4 regions of the Ruegeria sp. SCSIO 43209 genome follow, and region 1 is predicted to be linked to each of the others. Evidence: riboswitches for the same ligand, from Rfam matches in the RefSeq annotation. Region 1 holds a riboswitch; each other region holds the start of a gene.

The links. Region 1 has a riboswitch for cobalamin ahead of I5192_RS09535 (DUF1636 domain-containing protein). Riboswitches for the same ligand answer to the same signal wherever they lie in the genome.
Region 2: linked by a shared signal. The riboswitch ahead of I5192_RS14215 (hypothetical protein) and the one ahead of I5192_RS09535 (DUF1636 domain-containing protein) in region 1 are both predicted to bind cobalamin.
Region 3: linked by a shared signal. The riboswitch ahead of I5192_RS12835 (energy-coupling factor ABC transporter permease) and the one ahead of I5192_RS09535 (DUF1636 domain-containing protein) in region 1 are both predicted to bind cobalamin.
Region 4: linked by a shared signal. The riboswitch ahead of I5192_RS20635 (DUF1636 family protein) and the one ahead of I5192_RS09535 (DUF1636 domain-containing protein) in region 1 are both predicted to bind cobalamin.

The regions. Positions count from the first base shown of each region.
Region 1 covers NZ_CP065359.1:1,891,822-1,896,470, reverse strand. The annotation lists gene cobN (cobaltochelatase subunit CobN) at 1-1,100, opposite strand, end outside; gene cobW (cobalamin biosynthesis protein CobW) at 1,106-2,161, opposite strand; gene I5192_RS09535 (DUF1636 domain-containing protein) at 2,158-2,538, opposite strand; cobalamin riboswitch at 2,623-2,830, opposite strand; gene I5192_RS09530 (NAD(P)-dependent oxidoreductase) at 2,936-3,922, shown strand; gene I5192_RS09525 (glycosyltransferase family 2 protein) at 4,037-4,649, shown strand, end outside.
Region 2 covers NZ_CP065359.1:2,839,344-2,843,992, reverse strand. The annotation lists gene I5192_RS14225 (DNA polymerase III subunit gamma/tau) at 1-1,734, opposite strand, end outside; gene I5192_RS14220 (protein-tyrosine phosphatase family protein) at 1,907-2,407, shown strand; gene I5192_RS14215 (hypothetical protein) at 2,412-2,819, opposite strand; cobalamin riboswitch at 2,910-3,131, opposite strand; gene I5192_RS14210 (alpha/beta fold hydrolase) at 3,253-4,110, shown strand; gene rsgA (ribosome small subunit-dependent GTPase A) at 4,147-4,649, opposite strand, start outside.
Region 3 covers NZ_CP065359.1:2,550,938-2,555,586, forward strand. The annotation lists gene I5192_RS12825 (AMP-binding protein) at 1-756, shown strand, start outside; gene I5192_RS12830 (transglutaminase-like cysteine peptidase) at 1,261-1,884, shown strand; gene I5192_RS12835 (energy-coupling factor ABC transporter permease) at 1,990-2,673, opposite strand; cobalamin riboswitch at 2,749-2,962, opposite strand; gene I5192_RS12840 (L,D-transpeptidase) at 3,178-3,840, shown strand; gene I5192_RS12845 (hypothetical protein) at 3,882-4,154, opposite strand; gene I5192_RS12850 (cation-translocating P-type ATPase) at 4,340-4,649, shown strand, end outside.
Region 4 covers NZ_CP065362.1:260,337-264,985, forward strand. The annotation lists gene I5192_RS20620 (iron ABC transporter permease) at 1-168, opposite strand, end outside; gene I5192_RS20625 (ABC transporter substrate-binding protein) at 170-1,117, opposite strand; gene I5192_RS20630 (ABC transporter ATP-binding protein) at 1,136-1,921, opposite strand; gene I5192_RS20635 (DUF1636 family protein) at 1,918-2,274, opposite strand; cobalamin riboswitch at 2,376-2,584, opposite strand; gene I5192_RS20640 (hypothetical protein) at 2,568-2,723, opposite strand; gene I5192_RS20645 (hypothetical protein) at 2,843-3,910, shown strand; gene I5192_RS20650 (peroxidase family protein) at 3,929-4,649, shown strand, end outside.

The DNA.
Region 1 (4,649 bases):
AGCCAGCCGGAGATGCGGTTGATGATGGCTTCGATCCGTTCGGGTTCAGCCCGATGAGCGAAGCGAGAATATTCGAGATGCGGGTCGCGTTTGCCCGGCTCTTTGAAAGATACGATGCCCGCGTTGATCCGCCCGTCCACTTCCGGAAGGACCACATGCATGGCAAGATCAGCTGGTGAAAGGCCACGTTCCGCTTCGGCCCACGCTTTGCGGCGTGAGGTGGCCAGCGCCACCTGAAAGACCGGCACCTCTGCCACATCGAGAGGTGAGGTGCCTGATGCGCCCTTGCCTGAGAATGAGGTGGCGTTGACGATCGCCGAAGGCTTCAGCGCCACAATAGTTTCGCGCAGCCAATCGGCGGCATTTGGTGCTTTGAGCGACGGGGCAAACAGGCCGACGGCCTCAAAACCCCGCGCGCGCAAGCTGCGGATCAGCGCTGCGATTGGGGCTGTGTCCGCCGAGGTCAGATAAGCACGATAGAAGGTTACGATGATACGTTTCGCATCACCGGGCAGAGCGTTTTCTGCAGGGATCACGCCGTGATCTGGGCACCAGGCACCGCATTCGGGGATGGTCTTGGCGCCCATGACCGGACCTGCATACAACCCCGCAGCCAGTGCCATCTGCGCCAGAGCGGCCTGCGCCGCGACCTCACCGCCGGTGTCGCACAGATGCGCCAGCCGCCGCAGGGTCGAGACAGGCAGGGTAGAGTAATCATCCAGCCGCGTATCCTCGCGACCGTCTGCGGGCAGTACGGCCAGTGCAATCCCTTTGGCCTGCGCCAGCGCCAGAACCTGCTGCAAGCCGTACGCCCAATAGGGCACTCCACCGATCAGACGGATCAGGATGCCCTTTGCGCCCTCCAGTGTCTGCTCGACATATGTGTCGACTGAGAGGGGATGCTTCAGCGCCGTCAGATTGGCCAGCCGCATCGTTGGCATGCGTCCTTCAGGCCCACCTCCACGATGCCAACCCGCCGCGAAAGCGCCAAGGTCACTGTCGGAAAAGGACAGCACCACCAGGTCCGCCGGGCTCTGACCCAGATCGGTCGGGGTCTCGGTTTCTTCGAGCCCATGGCTTTCGCGGAAGACGACGTGCATAAGTCTTACTCGGCAGCCTCGGTTACACCCACGAGGATATCGCGGATCTCGGCCTCTTTGATATCGTCATGCTCGGCAATGACCACAAGGCGCGAGCGACGGTCTTCGCCGGGCTCCCACGGGCGGTCATATTGGTGACGCACGCGCGCACCGACGGCCTGAACCAGTAGGCGCATGGGCTTGCCTTGAACGGCGGCATAGCCTTTGACGCGCAGGATATTCAACTCGTTGGCCAATCGTTCAATCTTGGCGACCAGATCAATCGGATCGGTTTGCTCGGGCAGTTCAACGATGATGCTTTCGAAATCGTCATGCTCGTGATCGTGATGGCCGTCGTGATGGCTGGGACGCGCGTCCATGTCATCCTCGGCCGCGGCTTCTAGACCCAGCACGACGCGGACGTCCACGGCACCCTCAGCCACTTCGACGACGGGCAGGGGGCGGGGCGCTTCGGCGGCGATGATCTCTTTCGCTTTCGCAACGCCTTCCGGGCCAGCCAGATCGGGCTTGGTCAGCAGAATGATGTCGGCGCAGGAAATCTGATCCTCGAACACCTCGGACAAGGGAGTTTCATGATCAATCGAGTCATCTGCCATGCGTTGCGCATCTACCGCCTCGACATTCGGAGCGAACCGACCAGCGGCCACGGCCTCGGCATCGGCCAGAGCAATCACGCCATCGACGGTGATTTTCGAGCGGATATCGGGCCAGTCGAACGCCTTCAGCAGCGGTTTTGGCAGGGCAAGACCGGAGGTTTCGATCAGGATGTGATCGGGGCGCGGCTCTAGTGCCATCAGGGCTTCAATGGTCGGGATGAAATCATCGGCCACGGTGCAGCAGATGCAACCATTGGCCAGTTCCATGATGTTTTCCGCCGGGCAATCAGGAATGGCGCAGGACTTCAGGATATCGCCATCGACGCCGACATCGCCGAATTCGTTGACGACCACCGCCAGACGCTTGCCCTGCGGGTTCTGCATCAGGTGTCGCACCAAAGTGGTTTTGCCCGAGCCCAAAAAGCCGGTGATCACAGTGACGGGGAGTTTCTCGAGATTGCTCATTTCAGGGCTCCAATCGGGGGAATGCGGGCCGCACAGTTTTTGCGGAAATGTTCGGGACGTTCGCGCCATTTGACCAAACCGTCCTCGGTGGCGAGGTATTTGGCTGCGCCTTCGACGATGGTTTCAACATGGTCGATCTCGTTCAGATGCTCATACACGAAAGTCCAGCGATCCGGTCCTCCGCGTAGCACGATCGAGCAGCCTTCATCGCAATTCGACAGGCATTCCACAGCTTTCAAGGTAATGCCTTCGGGCAGGCCCGCCTGTTCAAGCGCCTTGTGCAGCAACGTGCCGGGGCGCTGGGCGTCATCCTCGACAGGCAGCCCGCGACGGCAGGTAGTGCAAACCAGCAGTTCGACCGGTGCGGTCTCGGTCATGTCTCTCATCCCCCCAAATCCTCTTCGTGGGGGACGGGGTTTCATGCGGGCCGATCACAGCCCCACACCGGAACACCCCGTCCGGTTTCATCTTCGGGCGTTGGCAGGTCTCCCGGCTTGCGGATGTCAGAGGAGGCCTCTGTCGGATGTCCCGCCTTCCCGGCCATACTGCCAGTGGCTTTGGGCACCCTCTCCGGTCACGGTCGCGGGGGCGGCTGCGTTTGACGGCAAAAACCGCTGACGCATTCCCTTTTCATCTGCTCTCGCAGACACCAACGAAAGGGACATGCGGCAGGGCAGGGTTGCTTGTCAAGCGAGTCGCGCCGATCCGTGAAAAAGCGGATAAAAAGCGACCTGTCGGGGTCGCTGGGCGGCATGATACTTCTGCAACGACGTGCTGGCATGGCAGCAAGATGCGAACAGGAGGATACCGCGCATGAAAGTAGGGTTTATCGGGCTGGGGAATGTAGGGGGCAAGCTATCTGGATCGCTGCTACGAAACGGTATCGATCTGACGGTTCATGACCTGAACCCGGATCTGGTGACCGAATTCGTCGCCAAGGGTGCCAAAGCCGCCAAAAGCCCGGCGCAACTGATGCGCAATTGCGATGCTGTTATAACCTGTTTGCCTTCTCCTGCGGCCTCGGATGCGGTGATGCAGGAAATGTTGCCAGAGGTCGGCCCTGGCAAAATCTGGATGGAAATGTCGACCACCGATGAAGCCGAAGTCAAACGCCTTGGCGCAATGGTCATCGAACGAGGCGGGGCTGCAGTGGATTGCCCGGTTTCCGGCGGATGTCACCGGGCAGCGACGGGTAATATCTCGATCTTCGCAGGCTGTGATCGTGAGACTTTTGAACGTATCCTGCCATTCCTGACCACCATGGGGCGTCGCATTTTGCACACGGGCGATCTGGGCTCGGCCTCTGTTCTGAAGGTGTTGACCAATTATCTGGCTACCGCCAACCTGATCACCTGCGCCGAGGCATTGGTGACAGCCAAGGCCGCCGGTATGGACCTTGGAACCACCTATGAGGCGATCAAGATATCGTCAGGCACATCCTTCGTGCACGAGACCGAAAGTCAGGTCATCCTGAACGGCTCGCGCGATATTTCCTTCACCATGGACCTGGTGAAAAAAGATATCGGTCTGTTTCAGGAGGTCGCCGACCGTGCCGGAGTTCCTCTGGAGATAAACCCATTGATGATTAAGATTTTCGAAGATGGCATCGCGCGATATGGTGAGCGTGAACTGTCCCCGAACATCATCAGGCGGCTAGAGGACGCGACCGGACTGGAGATCCAGGCGCCAGGGTTCCCAACCGAGATGCTGGACGACGAGCCAGAAGAACCGGGTTATGAGGTGATCCCGCAGAATCGGTAGATCAAATAATCGGCAAGCGTTGCGGCTGTCTGGCGACCTGGTTGGACAAAATTCTGGGGCTATTCTAAACAGATCAACAGGAGTCCGACACCGGCACAGGCAAGAGAACAACTTATGACGAATGAGACCTTTCTCATCGTAACAACGATGAAAAACGAAGGGCCTTTCATGATCGATTGGGTGGCCTACAACCACGCAATCGGTTTTGATGACATTCTGATTTATACCAATGATTGCGCTGATGGTACTGATGCCATGGGCGAACGGCTGCAAGTGCTTGGCTGGGCTCACCACGAGCGAAACAGACTGGGTCCGCGCGCCGCGCCGCAGGTTCGTGCATTTTCGCTTGCGCGGAATCACCCAAGCTATCTGTCATCGGATTGGATTCTCAGTTTGGATGTGGACGAGTATATCAATATCCGTTTGCCCAATAGTGATATAAGAAGCCTCGTTGAGGCCAGCGGCGTGGCGGACGCGATCTCGATCTGCTGGCGCATGTTCGGAAATGCGGGTCAGAACGATTTCGTTGATCGACCTGTACCTGAGACTTTCTTTCTGGCCGCCACCGAAGACGGCTATCCGCATCATCGGACCAAAGGGTTCAAAACGCTGTTCCGCAACAACGGAAAATTCAGCCGTTTTCGCGCCCATCGTCCCAGGATCAATCCAGAAGATGCACCGAACCCTGACGCGCCATACGAAGGCGTGTTGTGGCGGGATTCGGGCG
Region 2 (4,649 bases), 950 kb from region 1:
GTCTTCGACCTCGGGCAGGGCTTCGGTTTCGACTTGAGCGGCGCGTTGTTCTGCGGTTTCGATGCTCTTGATCCGCGCTTTCGGGAAATGAGTCAGCACTGCTTGCACCAGAGGATGCTGTTCAGCCTCGGCTTTCAGGGCCAAGTCTGCAGCGTCCCGTACCTCGGCAATGGTCGGTGCGTTGCCCTCAGCGACAATAGAAACGGCCCACCGGTTGCCTGTCCAACGCTGCAGCGACGCGCCCAATCGTTGTGACAGGTCGGTCGGGGCGTTGTCGGTTGGGGCGAACTCGATCCTGCCTGGTTGGTAGGACACCAGACGCACGCCGTTTTCAACCTCGACCAACAACTTCACGTCCCGGTTGGCTCGGATCAGTTCGACCACATGTTCAAATGTTGGATAGCGTGCCAGAGCTGCCTGCACATCTTGGGCTAGCGCGGCTGTTGGCCCGCCTGCGTTGCCGCCGATTCCCGATGCGGCATAGGCCGATCGGGCCACAGCCTGTGGCGCGGCAGGAGCATGTCCCGGCGCACCGATTCCCTTGCCGGGGCCACCATTGGGCGGCGGAGGCGTATCTTGCAGACGCTTGATCAGCTCCTCCGGGCTAGGCAAGTCGGCCACATGGGTCAGGCGGATCACGGCCATTTCCGCAGCCATCATTGCGTTGGGTGCGGCGGAAACTTCCTCGAGCGCTTTCAGCAGCATTTGCCACATGCGTGTAAGGACTCGCATGGGCAGAGCCTCGGCCATTTGTTGACCTCGGGCGCGTTCGTCGGGGGAAACGGTGGGATCTTCGGCGGCATCCGGGGTGATCTTGACCACCGAAACCCAATGCGTGATTTCAGCCAGATCGCGTAAGACGGCGAGTGGATCAGCCCCTTCGGCATATTGCCCGCTCAGCTCGGTCAACGCGCCTGCAGCATCGCCGCGCAGGATCATATCCATCAGATCCAGCACCCGGCCCCGATCGGCCAGCCCCAGCATCGCGCGCACCTGATCCGCGCTGGTTTCACCGGCCCCGTGCGAGATCGCCTGATCCAGCAGTGAGGTCGCATCGCGCGCCGATCCCTCGGCGGCCCGGGTGATCAACGATAACGCATCCTCGGCAATCTGTGCCCCTTCGGCACCTGCAATTTTGCGAAGCAGTCCGATCATATCCTCCGGCTCGATCCGGCGCAGATCAAAGCGCTGGCAACGGGACAAGACGGTCACCGGGACCTTGCGAATCTCGGTGGTGGCAAAGATGAACTTCACGTGTTCGGGGGGTTCTTCCAGCGTCTTGAGCAGCGCGTTGAAAGCGCTGGTCGACAGCATGTGAACCTCGTCGATGATATAGGTCTTGTAGCGCGCGGATGCAGCGCGATAGCGTACGCTGTCGATGATCTCGCGGATGTCATTGACACCGGTGCGGCTGGCGGCGTCCATCTCCATCACATCGACATGGCGGCCCTCCATGATGGCTACGCAGTGTTCACATTGACCGCAGGGTTCGGTGGTAGGGCCGCCGCTGCCATCGGGACCGATGCAGTTCATACCCTTGGCTATGATCCGAGCGGTCGTCGTCTTGCCGGTACCGCGGATGCCGGTCATGATGAAGGCCTGCGCGATCCGGTCCGCCTCGAAGGCGTTTTTTAGAGTGCGCACCATGGCGTCCTGACCGACCAGATCGGCAAAGGTTTCGGGGCGGTATTTGCGGGCAAGAACCTGGTAGGCGGGGCTGGGCGTCTCGGTCATGTCTGCTCTGTCGGATTCGCGTTACGCCGCAGCGTAGAGGCCCCCGCCGCCCGCGTCCACAGCCAGCCGGGACGATTTTCATTTTGGAATGCGTGGGTATGCGGCTAAAATCCACTCTATTCTATTTACTGGACCAGTATGTTGTTGGGTAAAGTTTGTTTGGGGGGAGATTATGTCGCAACTGGTGGTTTATGCGTTGCAGGTTGGCGGAGGCACCTTGGCCTTGTCCTCGATGCCTGGGCGTGGAGGAACGTATGCAGAAGACCTTGATCTTATCGCAGACTGGAAGCCGGGACTTGTGATCTCGATGACCACTGAAGTCGAGATGATTCAGGATGGTGCGCGGAATTTTGGCGCTGATATTCAGGGGCGTGCCAGCAGATGGGTGCATTTGCCGATCGAAGATTTTGGCACGCCACCCAAAGAGATTTTGGACCGCTGGCCCCGCGTTGGCGCGACCGCACGTCAGGCGTTGTCAGGTGGTGGCCGTGTGCTAGTGCATTGCCGTGGTGGCTGTGGCCGATCCGGGATGGTGGTTCTGCGTCTGATGGTTGAATGCGGTGAACGGCCTGAGACGGCATTGAAGCGATTGCGTACGGTGCGTCCTTGCGCAGTCGAGACAAATGCCCAGATGCTTTGGGCCGTTGAACCGGCCCGTGTTCAAGCCGTTTGACGGCTTAGACACCAACATGTGGCGAGATTTCGCCACCGTTGTGCTGCACCAGAAGCGAAGCCTCAAGCATGGCGCAAGGAGGATTCCTTAGCAGGTCTGCGGGTAGGCTGCGGTACTCGGTTCCGAACATCATGTCTGCGTAGTCATCCAGCCGGCCGGTATCGATTTCAGGATCGGTTCCGCAGAATACACGTATCTGGTCGCATTGGGCGCGAAAGCGGGCGGTGCATCCTTCCGGGCAGTGCGACAGATCTATGGTGCCTTCAATCTCAAACTCAGTTTTCGTGACCGGTTTTGTGGCGGACATGGTCTGCGTCAGAGCCCGCGCCATCTGTGCCAATGCGGGGCAGGGTGCGCCAGTACGTTGGCACACAGTCGCCGCGAATTCGTGTGTTTTGGTCTTCCAGATCATCAATGCGCCCTCCGCGCGCAGGGCGAGGGCGTGGCACAGGTTGGTCGTTGCGGAGCACGATCAAACCCGTCCCGGACTCCCCGCCCGAGTTTCGGTTCTACATCTGATGGCAGGTCTCCTGACTTGCGGGTCATCGCTTTGCCGACCTTCCCAGCCTTCGAGGCCAGTGGTATCTCGGCATTGCTCTCCGCTTACAGTTGCGGGGGCAGTCTCGGACTAGGTTCTTTCCGGATTTATCCGGGCAGAACCGCACCGTGTTCCCTTTTCATCCCGGCCCGATTGGGCGCGAGAACCATCGCGACATGGCTAGCGGCTGCGCCGTGCCCGAGTCAAGAAGATTGCGTCAGGCAAGTGACGTATGGTCCAGTCACGTCAACCTTGACTTGAGGCGCTTCGGGTGAACTGATCAGTTCAGTCGGTATTGGAGGGCACCATGTTGGACACGCAGCAGGCGGTTGTGACCGAGGATTTTCAAATCCCGTCCGGCCCGGCAATGTTGTCGGCGCGGCTTTACCGTCCGGTTGCCGACCCCGAAAAGGTGGTCGTCATAAACGGTGCGACTGGGGTGCCGAGGGATTACTATCAGTACTTCGCCCGATGGCTCGCCGAAGAACAGGGCATGGCCTGCCTGACTTACGATTACCGGGATTTTGGTCACTCTTTGGTGGGTTCGCAAAAGCGGTCAAATGTCACCATGGCCGATTGGGCGTTGATCGACATTCCAGCCGCCCGGGCCGAGATGCGCCGACGGTTTCCGCAGGCCAAGCTATGGAGCATCGGTCATTCCTTGGGCGGAATGTTTGGCCCGATCCAACCCGATATCGATCAGATTGACAGGATGATCTGTGTCTGTTCGGGTCTGGTAACGCTGGCGGATCACCCTTGGCCTTATCGCGCTTTGGCGGCGTTGTTCTGGTTTGGTCACGCGCCGCTGGTGGTCAAGGCGCTTGGCTACCTGCCCGGACGGTTGGTCGGGTTTGGATCGGACCTGCCTGCCCAAGTCTATTGGCAATGGCGCAAATGGTGCACCGCCCCCAAAAGCTATGTGCCAGAGATCGGCACGACACTGCCCGCCGCCCGCTGGGAAGACTTGGGCAAACGTGTCGATCTGTTTACCTTCGCAGATGATGAAATGGTGCCGCCGGATGCTGTCTGGCGTCTTGCCGATCTCTATGGACCCAAAGCCGGGCGCCATCTGCTTGCACCAAGCGAATTCGGAGTATCCAAGATCGGCCATATCGGTGCATTCGCAAGACGGAATGCGGCAGTCTGGCCTAGGCTGATCGCCTGATAGCGCTGGGCACCGGTAGGCCGGTGCCCAGCTTCGTTATAGCCCTTTACGGGATTTTTTCTCGTGCATCACGCTGCGCACCATCTTGCCGAACGCCTTGTCGCGGGCGCGGGCCTGCGCCACCGAAGCGGAATTGTGTTGGTCTTCGCGCCGCAGCTTGCGCCAGCGGTCCAGCCGCGCGGGATCAAGCGTACCAGCGTCGATTGCCGCCTGCACCGCACATCCGGGCTCGGTCTCGTGCTGACAATCCGAGAAGCGGCAATTCAGGCTGAGGTCTGAGATGTCCGAGAACACCTCATCCAACCCCTCTTGCGCATCTAGCAGACGTAACGCGCGCATGCCGGGCGTATCGATCAGCCAGCCGCCATTGCGCATGCGATGCAAGGCGCGTGAGGTTGTTGTGTGCCTGCCGCGCGCATCGTCTTCGCGAATACCTGCGGTGGCCTGATCCTGCCCCGTCATCCCGTTGGCGAGCGTCGTTTTCCCAACGCCGGATGATCCAATCAAGGCGCTGGTTTGTCCTTTCGGACACCACGACA
Region 3 (4,649 bases), 660 kb from region 1:
TTGGAAAGCTGGCTTCAAACGCAACAGATCACCCGGGCCCTCATCCCACCATCGCTATGTGAAAAACTGGTTCAATCCGACGATACCGGTCCGTTGCACACGGTGTTCACCGGCGGCGGTCCGGTGTTTCCGAGTCTTGTCGAGGCGTTGAGAACCCGGCACAGCCTGTCAGTTGTGTGCGTCTACGGGTCGACCGAGGCTGAACCGATTGCCCATCTTGACGCCGCGAATATCACGGTGAAGGATCACCGCGACATGGCTGTTGGAAGGGGTCTTCTTGTGGGATACCCGGTGCCCGAAATCACGCTCCGCATCCGCGACAATGAAATTCAGGTCGCCGGCGCACATGTGAATGACGGGTATTTGAACCCGACCCACTCAAAGAACAACAAAATCAAGGAAGGTGACGTCATTTGGCACCGGACCGGTGACGCTGGCGCGCTGGATGATGACGGGCGTTTATGGTTATGGGGGCGCGTCGGGTCCGAAATTGAAGTCTTTTCAGGTACGCTCTTCCCCTTTGCTATCGAAGTCGCGGCACAGCGATGGCCAGGTGTAGATCGATGCGCGCTCGTCAATACCAAGGCAGGCCCCACACTTTGCGTCCAAGGTTCCGCGGATCACATCGACGATTGGACTAAATCTGCGCTTGGTTTTGACGTTCCAAATGTGATTTCGATTAAGAACATTCCTATGGACAAGCGTCATGCCTCCAAAGTCGATCGTACGAAACTTACACGCATAATAGAAACCTGACGCAATATGGCTCGTAGGCCACTGAGCCTGCCCAACTCATCGCTCCCGTCGCTGTGCGCGTTAACAGAGGACTGAGTGTAGCGACGAAGTCATTGTTTTAGAATTTCCAATCAAAACCTGCACACCTTGGTCAGGGGAAATCTGCAATTGCCAGTTACATCTGGCCGCATGAAACATATAATCGCAGATACACTGTTAGGGTGCGCCCCGGCGAACGGTTGATACCCATGTCATTGCACAAAGATGTTCGGCTTGACGCGTCATCCAAATCCGTCCCAAACCTCAAGCGTTTCTAACCCAGAACTACTAGCCGGCTTTCTTCTATGCTGCTGCAAGAATGTCAATTAAGCTCACGCACACAATCACGACTAATAACTGCGCGCTCGCGAACTTTGCTGCTCTGCATTTTAAATTGAATAAGCTGTTGTAATGCGTCGATGAACATAAAAGATTGAAATAGAGTTCTCTTGGCTCGGTAGCTTCAGATACCCAGGAGAAACGAGTATGGGGAAAGCAGATATGACAAAACCTACTTCCGCTCAGAAAAAACTTTCGGAACGGTTACCAGTTTATCTATCGTTGGCCTGTATCATATGCAGCTACCTTGTCTCCGCCGCTTCATTGCAAGCTTCTGAGCTTCCCTGGATCAAACTAGATAGAGAGGTTCAGGCGCCATCGGGCGCCAAATCACTCTGCAAAGATTATTCGTGGGCGTGCGCGAATACTCGTACTTCTGGTCTGCCAGAAGCGCAGGAGAAACAGATCGTTAAAGCGATTAACTTGCGCGTCAATCGGAGGATCCGCGCCGTTTCGGATCAAAACCAATACGGGACAAAGGAATACTGGACGCTACCAATGCAGGGGTCAGGGGATTGCGAAGATTTCGCTTTGCAAAAGAAGTTTGAACTAATGCAGAACGGCTTGGATCCTACGAAGCTACTTATTGCAACTGTCTTAGACACCAATCGCAGTGGCCATGCAGTTTTAGTTTATCGCTCGAGTGAAGGCGATTTGATTCTGGACAATGTCACCAACAGGATCAAATCGTGGAAGGAAACGAGGTATCTTTTCCTACGAATACAGGACCCAAATCACCCTGATCGTTGGGTACAGGTTTCTAGCGGCTAAAAACAATGTGGCGCGCCCTCGAGACGCGCCACAATAAAATTTTGGTCCTGCGTCTACTGGTTGTTTCGCGGCAACCCAAGTTTAGGACACCGCTTCAAACTTTGGTCAAGCTTTCGCAGCGTTGTACAAACGCGGAGTCACCAGACCTGTACTGTTCAAACCGCGCATCGCCTTGGCTGCCGCAAGCACTGCCAGATCAGCAATCGGCTCAATGACAATTACCAGCATATAAGCACCGCCAAAGGACAGAACCGACGCCATGGTTTCTGCGCCGAAACCCTGGCCGTAGAAGGCCCAGAACCCAACCCATGCGACTACTCCTCCCTGATACGTCGCACTTAGGGCAAGAGCTTGGCCATATTTGAGGTCAACATATGCTGTGCCGGGTGCGATGATGCGGCTGGCCAGTGCTTGTAGCGCAAATAGCGGCACCAGCAGAGTGGTCAGGTTGATGAAGTACTGCGGAAGATCGAACGGGGCAAAAAACACACCCTGAATCAGGAGACCAGCTGCCAATCCAAAAGCCGCGGGTGCAGCACCGAGAAGCAGAAACAGCGTCGACCCCAGGATGAAGTGGACTTCAGAGACACCAACCGGGAAATGCGGCAGGACTTCGAAGAAAAGGAAAACACCAACGGTGGCGAGCACCGAGCGCATAACAAAAGATGCAGGTCCATTCGCACGCAATGTGGAAAACGTTTCTTTCGCTGCGTAAGTAGCCGCACCTGCGGCGGTAACATAGGAAAGCGCGATTTTGGCACCATTCACGATGCCCGGTTCGATATGCATGTTCTTTCTCCCTACCGCCTCACCCGGCGGCTTGTCAGGTTGAATCGACCGTAAGGCCGACAGGTTCAGTCTGGGCATAGCCCGGCGCTTTACGGCAGGTCTCCTGACTCGCGGGTGCTCGCTCCGCCAACCTTCCCGGTTCCATTACGAACCAGTGGTGTCTTGGCATCGCTCTCCGCTCACAGTTGCGGGGGCAGTTACGGAATTGGCGCCATTGAAAACACCGAACCGTATTCCCTTTTAATCCTTTTGGCTTCCGCCATCAGGAACCGAAAACAATTCACCGCTACAATGGCGGCTTCGCCTGTGTCAATTGTCTTTGCGACCTATTCCAATGTAAACTCGACCGAAGCAGGATTCACGCAACCGGTCACTTGATCGACAGGGTAAACCAAGCGTTACCTGAAACCTCTTGAAGCTCTAGCTGCTAGAGGCTTTAAGATTCGGATTAATTCGCGATAGTGCGATCCAAATACGTTAAACTTGTGAACCAGGACGAGACCTATGCTTACAAGGCGCCATTTCATTCAATCCACCATAGCGCTGTTCTCGGCGTCTGCGGCCAGTCCATTGATCGCCAAAACCTGGCCAACCGCATCGCAGAAGACCTATTGGGACAGTCAGGTCACGCCAATTGGTTACGATCCAATGACCTCAAATCCGTGGGGTGTTCATGACCGTTTTTTACCAAGACGCGTCGCGGCAAATGATGGTTTGGTTCCAGGTGACATCCATGTGGATGCCGTCGCGCGCTATCTCTATCATATCGAAGAAGGCGGGACCGCAATGCGCTATGGCGTAGCGATCGCGCGCGGGAACCTTTACGAGCCCGGCACCTATGTTATCCGCCGAAAGGTCGAATGGCCACACTGGACACCAACCGCTTCAATGATCGAGCGCAACCCCGAATACGCGGAATTCCGGAATGGCATGGAGCCCGGGCCGAATAATGCTCTCGGCTCTCGTGCCCTTTATCTATACGTTGGAGACCGAGACACATATCTCAGAATTCACGGCACGCCTGAGCCAAGAAGCATCGGCGGTCGCGCAAGTTCTGGATGTGTGCGAATGATCATGGCTCATATCAATGACCTCTACCCAAACGTGAAAACCGGCTCGACCGCTTTCCTATACTCTGCCGAAGATAGCGTCACAGCCCGCTCATGAATATTGGGCAGCGTACATGGACGTCGCTGCCCTCATTTCGATCAGGCGTCGCGCGCAATGCAGATCGGAGCGCCATTCGTCGCGCGCAATGGTACCAATGTCGTCTCGACGGGTCCGCTGTGCTCATACCAAAAGCAATTGTCTTCGGGCAGGAGGCGCGCTGTGGTCAAATCCTGCGCCGGCCCTGCCAGCGCTACGACCGAATCTGGCACGTTGCCTGGTTCAAGTGCTTTGCTTTTGGCCCCAGTGAACTGGGCTGAGCAACCAGCCGTAATCGAGACTAACGTGATGGTAATTGCGATCCGTTTCTGCATTGATCTATTCCAAATTTTTTGCGTCATCTGCAATTAGATTGCATCCACACGGCCGGCCCGCAAGACGAAATGAACTAACAATATCGCAGGCAAAGAACCCGGATGAAAAAATATAAAAGGTATTGAAGCTCTAGTTACTGTAGGAACTATTTACAAAGGACCATAGAGATTCTTGAGGTCCAATCATGTCATCCGATACCCATAGCCACGACCATGGCCACGAAAACAAACATGGTCACCACGCATGCGGTAGTGGCGGGTGTGGCGACATCGCCCCCGCCGGTCCAATTCCTGAAGGTGGTAGAAGCTTTCAGGTCTCTGGCCTTGATTGCGCCGAAGAGGTGGCGATCCTGAACCGTGTCGTCGGCCCGAAAGCAGGTGGTGAAGAGCATCTCGCATTTGATGTGATCAACGGTCGGATGACGCTTCTTGAAAGTGCTTCCAAGTTATCTGACGAAGATGTCATGCTGCTGGTTGCGAGTACTGGTATGACCG
Region 4 (4,649 bases), on a different replicon from region 1:
GATCCTATGCAGCGGTGACATCTCTCCGTCCTGCAACCCGGTACCGCGCAATATCGCGGTGAAGGTGTCGGACAAAGGAATCGAGGTTGTGCCGTAGATCGTGGAAATCAGCAAAAGGGCGGTCAGAACGACCGCCCCCAGCAACAACGTCAGGCCCAATCGGCCCATATCAGCTCTGACCCGGATGCATCGCGCGCGCCATCTTCGAGATCGCTTCGATATTTGCCGGTCCCGGCGTCAGCTCCTCGTAGCGCAATCCGATCCAGCGCTCGTTCTTGACGGCGTCAGTCTGCGACATGACGGGATGTTCCTGCAGGAACTTGAAGGTGTCCTCGGCGCCATTGCCGGTCTGATAATCCAACAAAACCAGGAATTCCGGGTTCGATGCGGCAACGGCCTCCCACGAAGTGCGGCCCCAGCTCGTGTCCATGTCATGAGTGACGTTTTCACCACCGGCGGCTGTGATCATCGCATCGGGAATCGCGAATTTACCAGCGGTAAACGGAGCATCTGCAGGACCATCCAGAAGAAAGACGCGGGGCTTGGGCAGTTCAGCAGTCTTGGCTTCGATCGCTGCCAGCTGCTCTTTCCAGCCCGAGACCAGAGCTTCGGCCTTGTCTTCGACTTGCATCACCTTGCCCAAGCGCAACACATCGCCAAACAGAAGATCCATGCTGGCTTCGGGGCGATCCTTGTCCAGATGGACACAGCTTTCGGTTAGAACCAAGGTCTTGATTCCGAACGGTTCCAGTGTATCTGGGGTCACATCACCACCCGGCTTCATGCCATAGTACCAACCGGCAAAGAACAGGTCGGGTTCAACCGCCACCAGGTTTTCGACGGTCGGATATTTCGGCGCAAGCTCGGGGATGTCGCCGCGCAGAGCATCAAAATCAGGGCTGGTCTTGTACCAGCCGGTGATGCCGGTCAGGCCGACGATCTTGTCCTGCAGACCCAATGCAAAGGCCATATCGGTCATGTTCATGTCATGCACAACCAGGCGCTCGGGCGCGGTATCAAAAACCAGCGGTTCGCCGCAGTTGTCTACGGTGACTTCTTGCGCAGCAGCACCGCTTGCCATGGCGGTGGCCAACGCCACGGGCCAGATGTATTTCATCTCAGTGTGTTCCTTCGACTAAGTTGAGACTGTGGTTCTTCGAATATCAAGCGCCGGAATCACGCGGCCTTCGTGGAGAAAGCAGAGGAAATCAACGCCAAAAGTTTCGCGGACTCTTTCGGGTGTCAGCACCTTGTCCACCGACCCAAACTCGATCATGCGGGTCGATTTCATCAGCGCCACGTGTGTGGCGAATTCGGGGATCATGACCAGATCGTGTACGATCATGACCACGGTGATCCCAAGCTCGGCGACCAAAGACAGCATCCGCCCTTTTGCATCAGGATCCAGATGGTTGGTCGGTTCGTCCAGAAACAGCAACGAAGGGTTTTGCGCCAAAGCGCGCGCGATATGGGCACGCTGACGTTCGCCTCCGGACAGTTGGGCCATGCGCTTGTCCGCGAGATTGGCGAGACCAGTCAGGTCTAAAATCCGGTCCAGCTCTTGCGCGTGGCCTTCGGCAGAGCGGTCCGCACGGATGGGTATTTGCCCCAGCGCAACATAATCGCGTAACGCCAAGCGTCCATCGGGCAGTTCCTGCTGACCTACCACTGCAATCATGCGCGCACGCTCTTTGGCCGTGAGCTTTTTCAGACTGCGTCCTTTGATCCGAACATCGCCAAGTGCCAGCGGCTCAGCGCCGCACAACAGATTGAGAAGCGTCGTTTTCCCCGCCCCGTTCGGGCCGGCGATGGCTAGAATGGAACCCTCGTCCAACTCGAACGAGACGCCCTGCAACAGGACATCTCCGTTAAGGGCATAATACTCAAGGTTTTCGGCAATCAGAAAGGGTGGCAACGTCATTGCGATGCTCCCTGTTCGATCCGCGGCATGCGCGAGAGGGTTTTATTGGACAACGCCTGCGGGCGATCAGTGGCATTTGTCCAGCCATCCGGGCTTTCACGATACTGCGCTGCAAACTCAGCCAGCGCCTGCACCTCATCCGCGGTCTGAATGCCACCAAAAAGGTATTGCGCCTTTCCTACGGCCTGGAACCCAACCGTTCTGGGACTATCGCAGCCTGCCATGCAAGACGACGCGCGGATCGCAAAACTGCGAGGTAATTTCCCAGTCAACGCATCGCAAATTTCATCAAGGGGCAGCCCTTCAGTGCAGCTTTCGCAGACTAGAATGAAATGATCAGGCGTATCTGGCATGGTCCACTCCACTTGTTTCCAAGCGCATGCGGAAGCTGCCGACAATGTAAACACGCGATTGACGCGCCATCAAAGCCTCCTTCCAGGACGCCCCGCCCCGGGTTGGTTAAACATCTGATGGCAGGTCTCCTGACTTGCGGGTCCGCGCTCGGCCAACCTTCCCGATCCTGTGGACCAGTGGCTGTTTGGCCTTGCTCACCGCTTACAGTTGCGGGGGCAGTTACGGAATTGGCACCTTTTGGCAAGCCTCACCGTATTCCCTTTTCATCCCGCGGCAACGCCACCGGGAACCATCAATCGATTGAGTGCCCGAGAACACCGGACACGTCAATGATAAAGTCGAAGGCACCCAACTCTGGTCGAGGATCGAGCGCCGCCAACCACGTGTCCGAAGCACCAACCGAATAGCTTGGGCTGCGCGCCGAATTTGTCTGGCCACGGTTGTCCATAGTTGGTGTGTTTGGAAATTAGACAATCTGAGGTAAGCTGAACAAATTTAGAGGTTTAGCTTTGTCAGCACCTTACCCCTGTTTGATCATTGCCTGGGTTTATCCAAGGAGACGGTTCTTTGACACATGTTTCGCAAAACGCATTGCCGCCGGATATTGTTGATGATGTCATTGACCACAATCTCGAGGCCGTTGCACGGTGGAAAGGCCATCGCTTAAGGGCTCAGCATGGGCGCAGTCACGGGTGTGTGGCTGCAATATTCACCGTCAGAAACGATCTACCAGAACAGTTCCGTCACGGCCTGTTTGAACAGCCCGCAGCCTATTCAGCCGCACTTCGCTTTTCCAACGGCGCGCATCTGGATGACCGGAAATCGGATGCCCACGGGATGGCGATCAAGCTTTTTGACGTGCCAGGCCCCAAGCTGATCGACGCCGAAGCACTTGCGCATCTGGGGACCACACAACTCAGCGACGAGTTCGATTTTGTATTGGTCGATCAGGATGTGTTTCCCAGCTACGTCCCCGATGAATATGAGCGATTGGGCAGGCTTGTCGCCACATTACAAGCGGTCCAGCACGCGATCAAAGGGCGACGAAAATGGAGCCTTAGGTTGATCACCAAAGGGCTGCGCGCAGGATTTCGCGCCTTCCTCACTCGTGAAGGCAAGCGTCAGTTTCGCGTCGCGAGTGATTTTGCCTCGAACTATATGCACTCGCCTTTTGAGGTCCATTTCTGGTCGACAACACCGTATCGGCTGGGCCCCGATCTAACGGTCAGATACTTGGCCCGCAGCGCGAAACCAAAAATTCCGGCACATCCGGTAGACGACCCAGATGGGATCGGGCAGTGTTTGCGGCAAGACGTGGCCGATGGAGAAAATCACTTCGAGCTGTGTGTGATTGAGCCCCCGCGCCCGGCCGACGAATTCGATGTGCTCGACAATCGCATCCGGTGGGCATGCGACCCGCAACCAGATGCACCTCTTGATCCGTACCATCATACCGTCACGCCCGTGGCGGATATCACGATTCCCAAAGGTGCAGAATTTGATCCGCAGAATGGAGACGCGATGAGCTTCGCGCCCTGGCGTGTCACGGCAGATCACGAACCTTTAGGACCGATTAATGCGATCCGGCTCAGAACCTATCTGAGCTTGGCCAGCGCCCGGTTCCCGAATCGATGACCAAACGGAGATGTATTGATGCTGGACGTTGATGATCTGATCAAACTCGGATTCAAGATCTCCCCACCCGTTACGAGCTATTTAGCCGCGATCAGGCTTGCAAACGCCGCGAAGATCCACCGACCGCGGCCCTATACGATGGGCGCAGACTACACGACATGGCCCGGCGTGTTTTCCCATCGCTGGATCGGTCGGCATACAACGCCAGAAGACCTCTCACCCGTCCTGCCGTCGGAAAGCGAAGTTGCTGATCTCTTTCGCCGACGGACACAAATGGATGGCAGCCCGCTTACCTTGATGTGCCCGCAAGGATCGACACTTTTGTTTATCTCGGCCGCACAATGGTTTACCGACAGTTTCCTGCGCACCTTTGGGGCGAAAGGACCGGTTGATCAGACGGATTCGAACCACGAGGTCGATCTGTGCCAAATCTACGGGCTGAACGATTTTCAGACCGACATGCTGCGCGAACGCGATCCCGATACCAATGAATTAACCCACCGGTTGGCCTTTCGTCTGGATACACAAGGCGAGATGTGGGCCCCGAAGCTGTTTCAAAAGAACCAATCCGGTGGTGTTAAGCTTGCGCCCCCCTTTGATGGCAGTCTTGCCACTGGCGAGAATTACGGAAAGCCCCTGCACGATCCATGCAAGCTGTGGAATGCGGTGAAACGGGCGCATCCGGGTCTCAGCGATCACGCGATTGACCAGCTACTGCTCGATTTTCATGCAACCGGGC